Regions from separate parts of the Bacillus sp. N6 genome, predicted to be linked through region 1. Evidence: riboswitches for the same ligand, from Rfam matches in the RefSeq annotation. Region 1 holds a riboswitch; each other region holds the start of a gene.
What was found. A riboswitch is a leader RNA that binds a small molecule or an ion and turns the genes downstream of it on or off. The one in region 1 is predicted to bind magnesium.

Region 1 (4,294 bases):
GGTCTAGGATGTTGACTTTCTACAATAATTTGATCCTCTTTTAGTACTCTTAAACTAAATTTAGCTAAAATTTGGTCTAGTAAAGGGAAGTACTTTAAAAATGTCCTTCCGGTATATCCCATAATTAATGTCTCTTCTTCATCAATTGGTGTAAACGTAATGTACTGAATAAATGACTCATTCTCCTGTTTGCCACTGTGAAGCATCCACTGATGTGGGAATTTGTATTCAAGGTAAGCATTACCATTTGAGAATATAAACTGATCCAGTGTTCCCTCCAGCTTATAATTGGTTGATTCGGCTTTTGTTTTTCTACCAATCGTTTTTTTATGTACATAAGCAAGATGAGCAATATCCAGCACAGATTCGATTGATCGAGTAAGGTGTGCATTCCAAGTTGCGTGGAAGAAAGAGAGTTTAAAAGGAGTGTTCTCCATTACATGAAAAGTTTTCCATTCAGGTGGAGTTTCCTCACTATCAGGGTATATCCAAATCAACCCAATCTTTTCTTTTACAGGGTATGAGAAGGTATGAGCAAATTTCGGGATAGGTTTATTGGGTTGGGATGGAATTCTTACACAAGTACCACAACTATCGAACTCCCAACCATGGTAGGGACAGACTAGTTTACCATTTACTACTTGTCCCAGTGATAAGTCAGCGCCACGATGAGGGCAGTAAGGTGATAGAGCCTGAACTTCGCCTTTTTCATCCCGATATAATACAAAATCTTTGCCAGTAACTCTTTTTTTTACTGGAATCTTTTTTATATCTTTTGCATAACTCACAGCATACCAATTACGTGGGAATACTCTATTTATATTTAGAGTCATTTATTTTCTCCTTCTTTTTTATTCACCTAGTAGATATTAGTGGTGTCTACTGTATACTGTCTATTCTATGCTATAAAATATTTTAAATGTTCGTCTAAAATTAATAAATCTACAGTTTAATCAAATCATTATGAAAGCCTGTATAATCTCTCTAAATGTAACAAAAATGACTATAGTACAATAGATTTTAAAAAGGAGAAAGTCTTATTTTATTGAAAATTGAGATATTAAGCAATATTCCTATTGCTATTAAATTGACCATTAAAGAACTTCCACCAAAACTTACAAATGGAAATGGAGTACCTGTAAGAGGAAATAGTCCCGTAATACCACCTAAATTTACAACTGATTGCATACCAATCATACATCCTATACCAATTGCTATAAAACTGCCGAATGGATCTGCACATAATTGTGCAATTTTTAAGGAGCGAAGTACCATAGTCAAAACTCCAACCAATAGAATAAATACACCAATAAATCCTAGTTCTTCAGAAACTATTGCCATTATAAAATCAGTGTGTGGTTCTGGAAGATAACCTGTTTTTTGTATGCTATTTCCAAATCCACGACCAGTGCTTCCTCCAGAGCCAATGGCAATAAAAGAGTTTACAAGCTGGTATCCATTTCCTTGCGCATCAAGAAAGGGATTGAAAATCGTAGTAATACGTGTCTTTTGAACTGCTGATAAACTATATTGAATCAAATAATATAAAATAGGTAACCATAAAATAGAACCGATGGTAGTTCTTTTGATTAGTAGATTTATATTTATTCCTGAACAAAGAAATATGCTAAAACCTATACCTAATATTAAAAGTGCAGATCCTAAATTTGGTTGTTTAAAGATAAGAAAAAAAATTGTAGCTAAAAAAAATAAAAGTTTTCCGATACCACGCCAGTTATTTTTAGCTTGTTCTTGTCGCAATGCAAAAAAACGGGCTGTTACAAGGATTGTTCCTAATTTAAGAAATTCAGCTGGCTGTATTCCAAAGATCCATGATTGAGCATTATTTACCACTTTTCCTTTCCATAAAACCATAATTAATAAAAAAATCCCCCCAACCATAATACAGATTGAGACTATTCGTTTTTTCCATATTTCATATGGGAGTAAAGCACAAATTATTAATCCTATTGTTCCTAAAAGTAGCTTTGTTAATTGAGAATCAACAAAATGCCTACTGTTATAACCGTAATGTTGGACAGCGACAATGGAGCTTGCACTATACATCATGATAATACCTAAAGTACATGTTATGAATAGAGGAAGGAGCAATAGATAATCGAGTTTTAATATTTTTTTCATTTTAATATCCTCCTGATTTAAAACAAAACATAATATTACATTACATTTGCTAATGAATAGAATCTTGTTCTCGTCAATTACTAAATATGACTTTTGTTTAGAAAGATTCTATCACTTATTCCCTGTTTTTTACGCAAAAATCCCCCTAGTATGTAACTAGAGGGATTCAAAATGGCATGACTAAATAAGGCTTTTCTCCCCCTAGTAGAGCTTTGGCACTATACAACGTAAAGTAATGAAAATTCATTACTTAGCTATCTTAAGAAGAGCCTTAATCCGACAATTCCTGTTCTACCCATTGGCGTCTTTCGACATTTTTGGGCAATAGCCTGTGTTTGCATAGGAGCCTCACCTAACAGGTTAAGCAACATAAATTTTATGTATTTGTTTCGTGTAGCAAGCATAAATATATTTTTTTTGCTTGTCAAGCAACCGTATTTCTAATTTTATCTGTTTTATTGCTTTATAGTCCTTTGAGAAATGATATGAGAAAATGTATGTAATCATTCTGTATAAGTACATATTTTTGACTTTAGTGTATAGTTTGATTGAGTAGTTTAACCATATAAATTTGATAAACCGTAAAGAAGATTTTAATCATAAAAGAAGATTTGTTAAGAATATTCTTTTAATATACAGAATGACTAATTATTCATCCTCTGTTATAAAGTTGGAATTTGATTGAAAACAATAAGTTTCATATGTTTCATAACGTTTCTTCGAATTAAATCTATTTAAATTCTATGTTTTTTAAGGAGAATTTTAAATTTATAATAAAATATAATTTCATTTTCTATAAAAGATTTTTTATGAATGGATTTGAAAGTCAGTTGACAAATATTAAATTCTGGTTTAAATTTTGAAGTAATTCAATAAACTTTGTTAGGTGAGGCTCCTGTATAGAGAAACGCTGCTGCCCAAAAATGTCGAGAGACGCCAATGGGTCAACAGGAACGGTCGGATTAAGGCCCTTCTTAATGTAGCTGGTTATAAAAACCTATGCTATACAGTGCTAAAACTCAACGAGGGAGTGGTATACGATTTGATAGAAAGGCACCTCTGAGATTTTGGCAGAGCTGTCTTAATAATCATTTATTTGTATTGTAAAAAACCTTTACTCCTTTTTGAGTAAAGGTTTTTCTGTTTAATGTTATTTGTTTTATCTTGTCTATATTCAAAAAGGAGGTAATTCTAAATAATGGATTGATTGCAATGTAACTATTATTGCTCTAATAAAAAATTTAAGACAGATAAAATAAAACAAAACCACTCATGAAACTCTAGAGTCTCCCTTAGCAATATGAGGAGGAGTTAACATGAAGAAATTATTAAAAGAATTACTTGTAACCAAAAATAATTTGGATGCAGAGAAAGTTTTACGTCTTCCGTCGTATGATGTTGCGCAAGAAGTAAAAAGATTTTCAATTGAAGATCAAATCATATTGCTAAATACGATTCCCGTATTAAAAAGCTCTAAAATTCTTCAATATATGAGTGCAGAAGAAAAATATAATATCTTAATTCACTTATCTGAAAACAAAGCTAAAAAGTTACTAAATTTACAACCGATTGATGAATTAGTAGATTTACTTCTAGCGGTTCATCCTGAAAAACAAGCTAAATTAATGGCGTATCTAGACAAAATTACAAAACATAACGTAAAAAAATTGATGAATTTCAAACCTGAAACGGCAGGAAGTCTTATCACAAGTGATTTTGTTGCAGTTAGAGGAAATTGGTCAGTAAAAATGACATTGAAGTACATTAGGGAACATTCTGAAAATGTAGAATCAATATCTTATAGTTATGTTCTAGATAGTCATGGTTATCTTGAGGGAATCGTTTCCATACATGAGTTATTACTAGCAGCAGATGAAGAGATATTATCTACTATTATGATTCAAGAGGTAATTTCAGTACAAGCTGAAGTTGACCAGCAAGAAGTTGTAAAAAAGCTACTGAATTATAATTTAGCAGCAATACCTGTGACAACAGCAAATAATAAAATGATTGGTATTATCACTTTTGATGACGTAATGAATGTTATGGAAGCAGAAGCTACAGAAGATATTCAAAAGTTAGGCGGAAGTGAGCCATTGAATCAATCTTACTTTGAAGCTAGCATTTGGAGCATCTTCTTAAAACGCCTACC
Region 2 (4,294 bases), 1.6 Mb from region 1:
ACTTTTCGTGTAACAATTTCGTTATCGCCAGTTAAAATTTTCACTTGTACACCATGCTTTTGTAATGCTTGAATTGCAGCTGCTGCAGATGGTTTCGGGGGATCTAAAAAGCCGATATATCCAGCGAGAATCATATCAGTTTCGTCTTTTACTGCGTACTCTTTATCATTTATGTTTCTATCTTTTTTATAAGCCACAGCAATAACCCGCATACCTTCACTATTCAATGTCTCGCTTAGTTTTTTGACATTTGAGCGTATTTCCTCAGTGAGTGTAACGATTTTTTTATCCACTTCAGTGTAGTTGCAAATTGATAAAATTTCTTCTACGGCACCTTTACAAACCATTGTATGTTCACCTGAAATATCTTTTACGATGACTGACATACGCCGGCGGGCGAAATCGAATGGAATTTCATCTAGCTTTTGAAAAGCTGATGGGTCAAATGTATTGTTTTCCTCTGTATGCTTAATAACAGCTTTATCTATTAAGTTTTTCAATCCAGTTTGATAGAAACTATTTAAATAGGCAAATTGCAAGACGCGATTGCATTTATTTCCATTAGGATCTAAGTGACGAACAAGGATAATGTTATCTTCTGTTAAAGTTCCGGTTTTATCTGTACAAAGAATATTCATAGCACCTAAGTTTTGAATAGAATTTAGTTGCTTCACAATTACTTTTTGTTTAGACATGTTAACGGCACCTTTAGCTAAATTAGCAGTTACAATCATTGGCAACATTTCAGGTGTAAGGCCAACAGCCACGGCAATAGCGAAGAAGAAAGCTTCTTGCCAATCTCCTTTTGTGAATCCGTTAATGAGAAGGACAATAGGCGCCATAATAAGCATGAATGTAATTAAGAGCCAGCTTACTTTGTTTACACCTTTATCAAAGCTTGTTTCTACCCGCTTTCCGATTACCTTATTTGCTAAAGAGCCGAAATACGTATCGGTACTTGTTGAGATGACAACAGCTTTTGCGCTACCACTTACAATATTTGTTCCCATGAAGCAAAGGTTTTCCATATCGAGTGGATTGTAATTTTTTTTCATGTTTTTCGGTAAGATATGCTTATTTTCTGTATGGTAGCAGTGTTCGTATTTTTCTATAGGAAGTGCTTCCCCTGTCAAAGAAGATTGATTAACAAATAAATCTTTAGCGGATACAACACGCACATCGGCTGGAACGATATCACCTGCTGAAAGGGAAATAATATCGCCAGGTACAAGTTCCTCAATTGGAATTTCTGTTGTGTAATTTCGATTTAAATTCGTTACATTTTTTATTTCATGTACAAATCCATTTATTCTAAATACGCTCGCAGTTGTTCGAACCATAGCTTTTAATTTATCGGCAGCTTTTTGAGAACGAAATTCTTGGGAAAACCGAATCGTTGCACTAAGTAGGACCATTACAGATACGACAATTGTTCCTTGCATATCATCCGTGAAAAAGGAGAGTGCTCCAAGAGCTAATAAAACGAAAATAAATGGATTTTTAAATGCTAACAGAAGCTGAATGTACCACGGTGCCATTTTATTATGAGCTATTTCGTTCGGGCCATATAAAGAAAGTCTACGAGACGCTTCTTGTTTAGATAATCCATCTTGAGATGTTTCTAAAAGTTTTAACGCAGAGCTTATATCTTGTGTTGCAACCTCCACTAATAATTCGTTATTTGTTTTCATGCTATCTTGCTCATAAGCATGCTTTGTTTCTTGTCTTTGTAAATTAAACATCGGTAGTTCCTCCTCTGTCATGAAGGAGGAAACAATCTGTTACCTAACTATTTGAAATGGTGAGGAACAGTTTCTTTCCTACCTACATGATGAAATATGAATGTAAAACGTATGGGTATCTGGGCCGAATCATCAATTGCCAACTGTTCCTCACCTCCGTACAATTTAGTAGTTTCTGAATATGCTATGTTTGTTTCATAGTAAGGTGCATATAGACGTAAAAAGACCTTTACTCAAAACGAGTAAAGGTCTGAATTCGCAGTTAAAAGAGTCCACAACAAAGACTGCTAGTAGACATAAATAAAAACAGTTTTTGTGTATGACAAAATACATGCACCTCTCCCTCGTTGAGTTTTAGCACTGTATAGCATAGGTACTGAAACCAGCTACGTTAAAAAAGGCCTTCATTCCGACCTTTCCTGTTGACCCATTGGCGTCTCTCGACATTTTTGGGCAGCAGCGTTTCTCTATACAGGAGCCTCACCTAACAGAGACCATATTCAATTACATGTTGAATGTTAGCACTGTAAAATCGTAGTGTCAATATCTTTTTTATCTGTGTTTTTAAAATATTAAATGGATTTATAATAGATATATGGGATGAAATGCATGATATTAATTATAAATAATGTGGAAAATAAATATTTTTATAAAAGGGGAATTTGTAATGGTACCACAAAATTTTATTATAAATATTGAGAATCAAAAGTGGTTGTTTAATGAGCAGGAAGATTTATGTTCTCACGGGGAAATTTATTTAAATGTGGATGGAACGATTATTACACAAACAGGTATGGATGAGGAATGGGGAATAAGTGAATCAGCTTTAGCTCTGTTACGAACTTTAGATAAAGAATATATTTGTGATATTGAAAATGAAGAGGGGCTTATTTTGCACGGATGTGGCACTATGCTCATGTTAGGATGCCCAATTTTAATTCATTGGACTATAAACCATATAGGTGAAAATGTGGTTTTAAAGGATTTTGTCAAGGTTATTTCTACTGATCAAAAGGCTATATACTATGAAGGGCTTCATATAGAAGTAAATGAAAATGAATATAGAAAACAAATTGTTTCTTTTGCGCTACAAGCAAAAGAATTATTCAATAAATCAAGTGAAAAGATAATTTTAGATGAGTTTGATCAAAGTATGTATACAGACTTTTGGACGGAATATAATCATTTGCTAAATAAGTATAAATAAAAAAGCACTGTAACCAGTGCTTTTTTATTATAGATTACGAGATTGTAGGGTTTTCAAAAATAACAATCTCTGAACTGTTTGTAGTTGAAACGCGTTGGGCGTAATATGTTAAAGCTGAAGAAATATATGCTGGTAACGTATCATTTGTATGTGATGTTGTATATTCATGGATTAATTCCTTTAAAGTTGTCCATTCTAATTGTGCTGGGTGATCAGACACGAAAGAACTTACCCAGCGATCAAATGAAGATGAAAAATCAGTTTGTAAACGAAATACTTCTTTCATAATAAAACGCTCCCTTAAAATGTAGTATAATCATTTTAACACAAAACACGAACGATTGCTAAATTTTTTAAGTATAACGTTCGTGTTATATAGTTGTCTAGATGATTGGTTATGTAAATTCAATTTGCCATTTGAAATAACATTCCGTAAGATGAGAGATAGAGTATATTTAGAGCTGGAGGAAAGAAAGTGGAATTTGTATTTTTAGGAACTGGTGCAGGTGTTCCTTCAAAAGGAAGGAACGTTTCAGCAATTGCTTTACAATTGTTAGAAGAACGAGGACAAACTTGGTTATTTGATTGTGGCGAGGCCACGCAACATCAAATATTACATACATCTGTACGTCCGCGCCGCATTGAAAAAATATTTATTACGCATTTACATGGCGATCATATTTTTGGATTGCCTGGTTTATTAGGTAGCCGTTCATTTCAAGGAGGAACTACGCCTTTAACGGTGTATGGACCGAAAGGAATTAAACAATTTATTGAAGTGGCATTATCGGTAAGTACGACACATGTGAAATATCCACTTGAAGTTGTGGAGATAACAGAAGAAGGTACCGTATTTGAAGATAATGAATTTTATGTAGAAACGAAAAGATTGTCACACGGTATAGAATGTTTTGGATATCGTATTGTAGAGAAAGATATACAAGGTGCTCTTTTAGTTGATAAGTTGCTTGAGATGGGTGTGAAACCAGGTCCAATCTTTAAACGTTTAAAGGATGGAGAAGTAGTTGAATTAGAGGATGGCACGATATTAAATGGAAATGAGTTTATCGGCCCACCTCAAAAAGGAAGAATTATTACTATCTTAGGTGATACGCGATATTGCGAAGCGAGTAGGGAGCTTGCGCAAGATGCAGATGTACTTGTCCATGAAGCGACTTTCGCGGCAGAAGATGAGCAACAAGCGCATGATTATTTTCATTCCACATCTAAGCAAGCTGCGAGCATTGCACTTCAGGCAAATGCGAAGCGATTAATCTTAACTCACATTAGTTCTCGCTATCAAGGAGATACATATAAGGAATTATTGAAAGAGGCAAGAGAGTTG
Region 3 (4,294 bases), 940 kb from region 1:
ATTGGCGTAGTTCCATAAAGCAGGATACCCTTTCGTTTCATCATTAAGTCGATATTCTAAGCGCATTTAATCCCTCTTCTTCCTTTTTCTTCTACTTTATCATGCCATCCTATATAATAGGAATAGAATTTAAAAAGGGGAGTGCGAAGGTGACAAAAACGAAATGGCTAGTAGGTGGTGTCGTAACATCTTTAATGACTGGCACTTTATTTGGCTGCGCACAAGATCTTCCCCCAAAACCGAATGATAATAGTTGTTCTGATTGGGATTGGGATGATGAACTTGGGGTATGGCAGTGTGATGATAGTAGTTCAGGTTATCGTGGGCATTATTTCTATGGTGGGCGATACTATCAAAATAAGTCCACCTTTAAAAATTCATCGGCGTTTAAATCGTATCAATCGTCTGCTGAATTTAAAGGTGGAATTGGAAGCGGTTCAAAGGGAGGATTTGGGGGCTAAAATATGTCGCAATACATAAGAAATCGAAAAGAATTTTATTTAAAATATCCGAATTTTTGGTCGGATTTATATGAATGTGAGTATAGTTTGTTTCATGTTTTTTCTATAACAAATCAGACTTTGGACCAATTACACTTAGCGACTGAACGAATGGGGAAAATATTTTTTAAGACTGCTAGACTGCTGCGTAATTTAAGTGACGAACAGCTTCTAGATCTTGGCTTTCCATCCGCGAGTTTATCATTCATTAGAATGAAAGGGCTTTATCCTGAATCTGTAATTTCGCGATTTGATTTTGCTGTAACAGAGGATAATAAAATCAAAATGCTTGAGTTTAATAGTGATACACCAACTTTTATTGTGGAATGTTTTCGAATGAATGGGAAAGTATGTGAAAATCTAGGCTATGATGATCCAAACTCGGATCAAGAACGATTGCTATCTTCTGGTGTAACGAAAGCAGTAATGGAAGCGACAAAGGGATTAGATAATCCAAATGTTGTTTTTACAGCGCATCATGAACATATCGAGGATTGGAATACCACTATGTATTTAAGTCAGCTATGCCATGTTGAAAATAAAGTAGTGCCAATGTCAGAACTTAGAATTACAAAGGATGCTCTAGTCGATAAAGATGGGGCGAAGATTGATGTTTTATATCGCCAAACATATCCGATAGAAGATTTAATTGAGGATCAAGATCCTGAAACAGGAGATTTGGTAGGTGTGGAACTGTTACAACTTGTAAAAGCCGGAAAGCTTTTTATAATAAATCCTTTGTCAGCATTTTTACTTCAGCCAAAATCAATTCAGTGTCTTATTTGGGGGTTAGCAGAAGAAGAGGTCTTTTATACAAATGAGGAACAACAGTGGATTAAAGAATATATGTTACCTACATATTTAGAACCAGATTTATTTTTAGGAAAAGGTTCTTTCGTTCAAAAACCTTCATTTGGGAGAGAAGGAGATACAATTACGATTCGCGATAAAGACGAAAATATTATGCTTCAAAATGCATACGAAACGTATAAAGCGTCACTGCCGATATTTCAAAAGTATACCGAACTGCCAGTCGTATCCTTGGAAACAGAAAAAGGGATCGAGAAACTGTCATATGTGTTTGGTTCGTTTTTAATTGCTGGAAAAGCGAGTAGTATCGGTATTCGTGCGGGAGAAAAGATTACAGGAAATGAATCGTACTATTTACCGGTAGGTATAAAAAGGAGGGGGAAAAATGATTAATTTTTTATTATATTTAGCAGTAACACTCGGCCTTTTATGTATAGGTCTGTTCTTGATGGAAGTGACAACGAAAGTAAAGGAATTTAAGTTAATGGCTCAAGGAAATAAGGCGGTAAGCTATGTGCTTGGAGGACGATTACTTGGGTTAGCTGTTGTTTTATATTCGACAGCAGCTAATTCAATTTCACTTCTTGATATGATTTCGTGGGGAGCAGTTGGGATTTTGGCTCAAATTATCGTCTTTTATTTAGCTGAGTGGCTTACACCACGCTTTAATATAAACAAAAGTCTCGAAGAAGATAATCAAGCAGTCGGTCTTTTTCTTATGTTTTTATCGCTTTCGATTGGGATTGTAATCGCTGGTTGTATAACTTATTAAAAACTTTACGTTTAAACGTAAAGTTTTTAATTTTATCCCGCTATTTGCCGGGCAGCCCGATTGGTGAGGGCTAATAATCAGTGGGGGATGAACAAAACCCCCACTGATTAAAGTTTCACTTTATATACGTTAGTTTGCCATACCTTTTGAAAAAATTGTAGGCTACGGTTGACATCTATTTTAAATAAGAGTAACATTTTCAATGTAATGAAAATAAGTCTCTGTTAGGTGAGGCTCCTGTATAGAGAAATGCTACTGCCCAAAAATGTCGAGAGACGCCAATGGGTCAACAGGAATGATCGAATTAAGGTTTTTCTTAACGTAGCTGGTAATGTACCTATGCTATACAGTGCTAAAACTCGGCGAGGGAGAGGTCCGTAGATTTCTAATTATATTAGAAATCGTTTATTTGTGTATGTAATGGCCACTACTCTCTTAAGGGTAGGGGTCTTTTTTGTTACCAAGCTATGAGTAATTTCATAGTATAAACTATAAAATTAAACGAGGAGGTGAGGAGCATGTCAAATTCTGACTCGGTTCCGTTACCCATATACTTCAAATCAAAAATATATGATGTAGGCAGGAAACGATTTGTTCCTCCCTCTATATTTATCACAATGTAGCGTTTATAAAGCGCTAGACACTTTCACAGTAAAGTGGATAAATTGAGAAACAAAGCGTTTCTTCCTATGTTGTAAAGGAGGAGACGATAATATGTTATATGCAAACAAAACTGTGGGTAACACGTCATATAAACTAAATAAAAAATCAATAAAAGAACAAACAATGCTCCAAAAAAATAAAGATTTATTAATTGAAATTGCAACAAGAGATGTAAAATCTGTATTTGCATATTTTAAAACAACAAGAGACGGACTATCAATGAAAGAGGCGCAAAAACGTATTCAAGTATATGGCCGAAATGAACTAACTTCAAAAAGAGCAATTCTTGCAGAAGTAATGATGAAGCTTGGTGGCATGATTCCAGGTTTTTCAAAACAACGTGTGTGTGATGAATTACAACGTGAAACGATTACTGTATCTAGAGTAGAATGTTCTAGTAGTACAGGGCTAAATAGTGAACTGAAAATGATGGAGATACCAGTGCAAGAACTTGTACCTGGAGATATGATTTTTCTTTCGGCTGGAGATGCTGTGCCAGCTGATGTACGTATTATTTATGCAGATGATTTATTAGTGAATGAGTCTGTGTTAACGGGAAACGAAGCGAGTATAGAGAAGTTTGAAAGCTGCTATCACCTTGAACGTAAACGATTTATTCCATTAAAACGGATGAAAGATTATAATCCACTTGAGCTTGAAAATGTATGTTTTAAAGGTTCACATATCGTTAGTGGAAGTGCAAAGGCTGTCGTTGTTTCTACTGGAAAAAATACGTATTCAGGCATATTGCATACTTGTTGTAGTAGAACGTCTTAATGTGTTAATGGTGCTAAATATACAAAAACAATGTATAATAGACAAAGTTGAGCAAAAACGTAGAATGGTAATCTATTTATATAACCTTACGTGATAACGTGAGGTTATTATTTTTTTAATAGGAGAGGAATTATGAAAAAAGTATTATTAGTTGATGGTATGGCACTATTATTTCGTGCTTTTTACGCAACAAGTGTCTACGGACAATTTATGAAACGACAAGATGGAACCCCTACGAATGGGATTCATGGTTATATGAAACACTTGTTAACAGCTACGCAAGCGATTGAACCAACACATATCGTTACATGCTGGGATATGGGAAGTACGACATTTAGAACAGAATCGTTCTCGAATTATAAAGCAAATCGTGCAGCGCCACCAGAAGAATTAATTCCTCAATTTGATTTAGTGCAAGAAATGACTGCGAAATTATCCATTCCAGTTATCGGTATGAAAGGCTACGAAGCGGACGATTGTATCGGTACGCTTGCAAAACAATACTGCAATGAAGCTGAAGTTTATATTTTAACTGGTGATACAGATTTACTTCAACTTGTTGATAAGAACGTTACAGTTATGCTTCTGCGTAAAGGAATTGGAAATTACGAATATTACACACCGGAGAAAATCATGGAAGAAAAAGGTGTAGAGCCGTGGCAAATCGTCCATGCAAAAGCTTTCATGGGAGATACAAGTGATAATTATCCAGGTGTAAAAGGTATCGGTGAAAAAACAGCGTATAAGCTTATTCAAGAGCACGGAACAGTAT

Region 2: it holds a riboswitch for magnesium, as region 1 does, so the genes downstream of both, mgtA (magnesium-translocating P-type ATPase) here and ACUXVC_RS12655 (FtsW/RodA/SpoVE family cell cycle protein) in region 1, are expected to answer to the same signal.
Region 3: it holds a riboswitch for magnesium, as region 1 does, so the genes downstream of both, ACUXVC_RS08005 (P-type ATPase) here and ACUXVC_RS12655 (FtsW/RodA/SpoVE family cell cycle protein) in region 1, are expected to answer to the same signal.

What each region holds. Positions count from the first base shown of each region.
Region 1 is NZ_CM127843.1:2,466,600-2,470,893, forward strand. It holds gene ACUXVC_RS12650 (aromatic ring-hydroxylating oxygenase subunit alpha) at 1-833, opposite strand, end outside; gene ACUXVC_RS12655 (FtsW/RodA/SpoVE family cell cycle protein) at 1,021-2,142, opposite strand; M-box (ykoK) riboswitch at 2,333-2,509, opposite strand; M-box (ykoK) riboswitch at 3,014-3,179, shown strand; gene mgtE (magnesium transporter) at 3,459-4,294, shown strand, end outside.
Region 2 is NZ_CM127843.1:4,068,598-4,072,891, reverse strand. It holds gene mgtA (magnesium-translocating P-type ATPase) at 1-1,742, opposite strand, end outside; M-box (ykoK) riboswitch at 2,074-2,241, opposite strand; gene ACUXVC_RS20855 (hypothetical protein) at 2,410-2,949, shown strand; gene ACUXVC_RS20850 (DUF3932 family protein) at 2,984-3,235, opposite strand; gene rnz (ribonuclease Z) at 3,425-4,294, shown strand, end outside.
Region 3 is NZ_CM127843.1:1,525,183-1,529,476, forward strand. It holds gene ACUXVC_RS07985 (hypothetical protein) at 1-66, opposite strand, end outside; gene ACUXVC_RS07990 (hypothetical protein) at 150-461, shown strand; gene ACUXVC_RS07995 (glutathionylspermidine synthase family protein) at 465-1,703, shown strand; gene ACUXVC_RS08000 (DUF350 domain-containing protein) at 1,696-2,082, shown strand; M-box (ykoK) riboswitch at 2,296-2,461, shown strand; gene ACUXVC_RS08005 (P-type ATPase) at 2,797-3,522, shown strand; gene ACUXVC_RS08010 (5'-3' exonuclease) at 3,655-4,294, shown strand, end outside.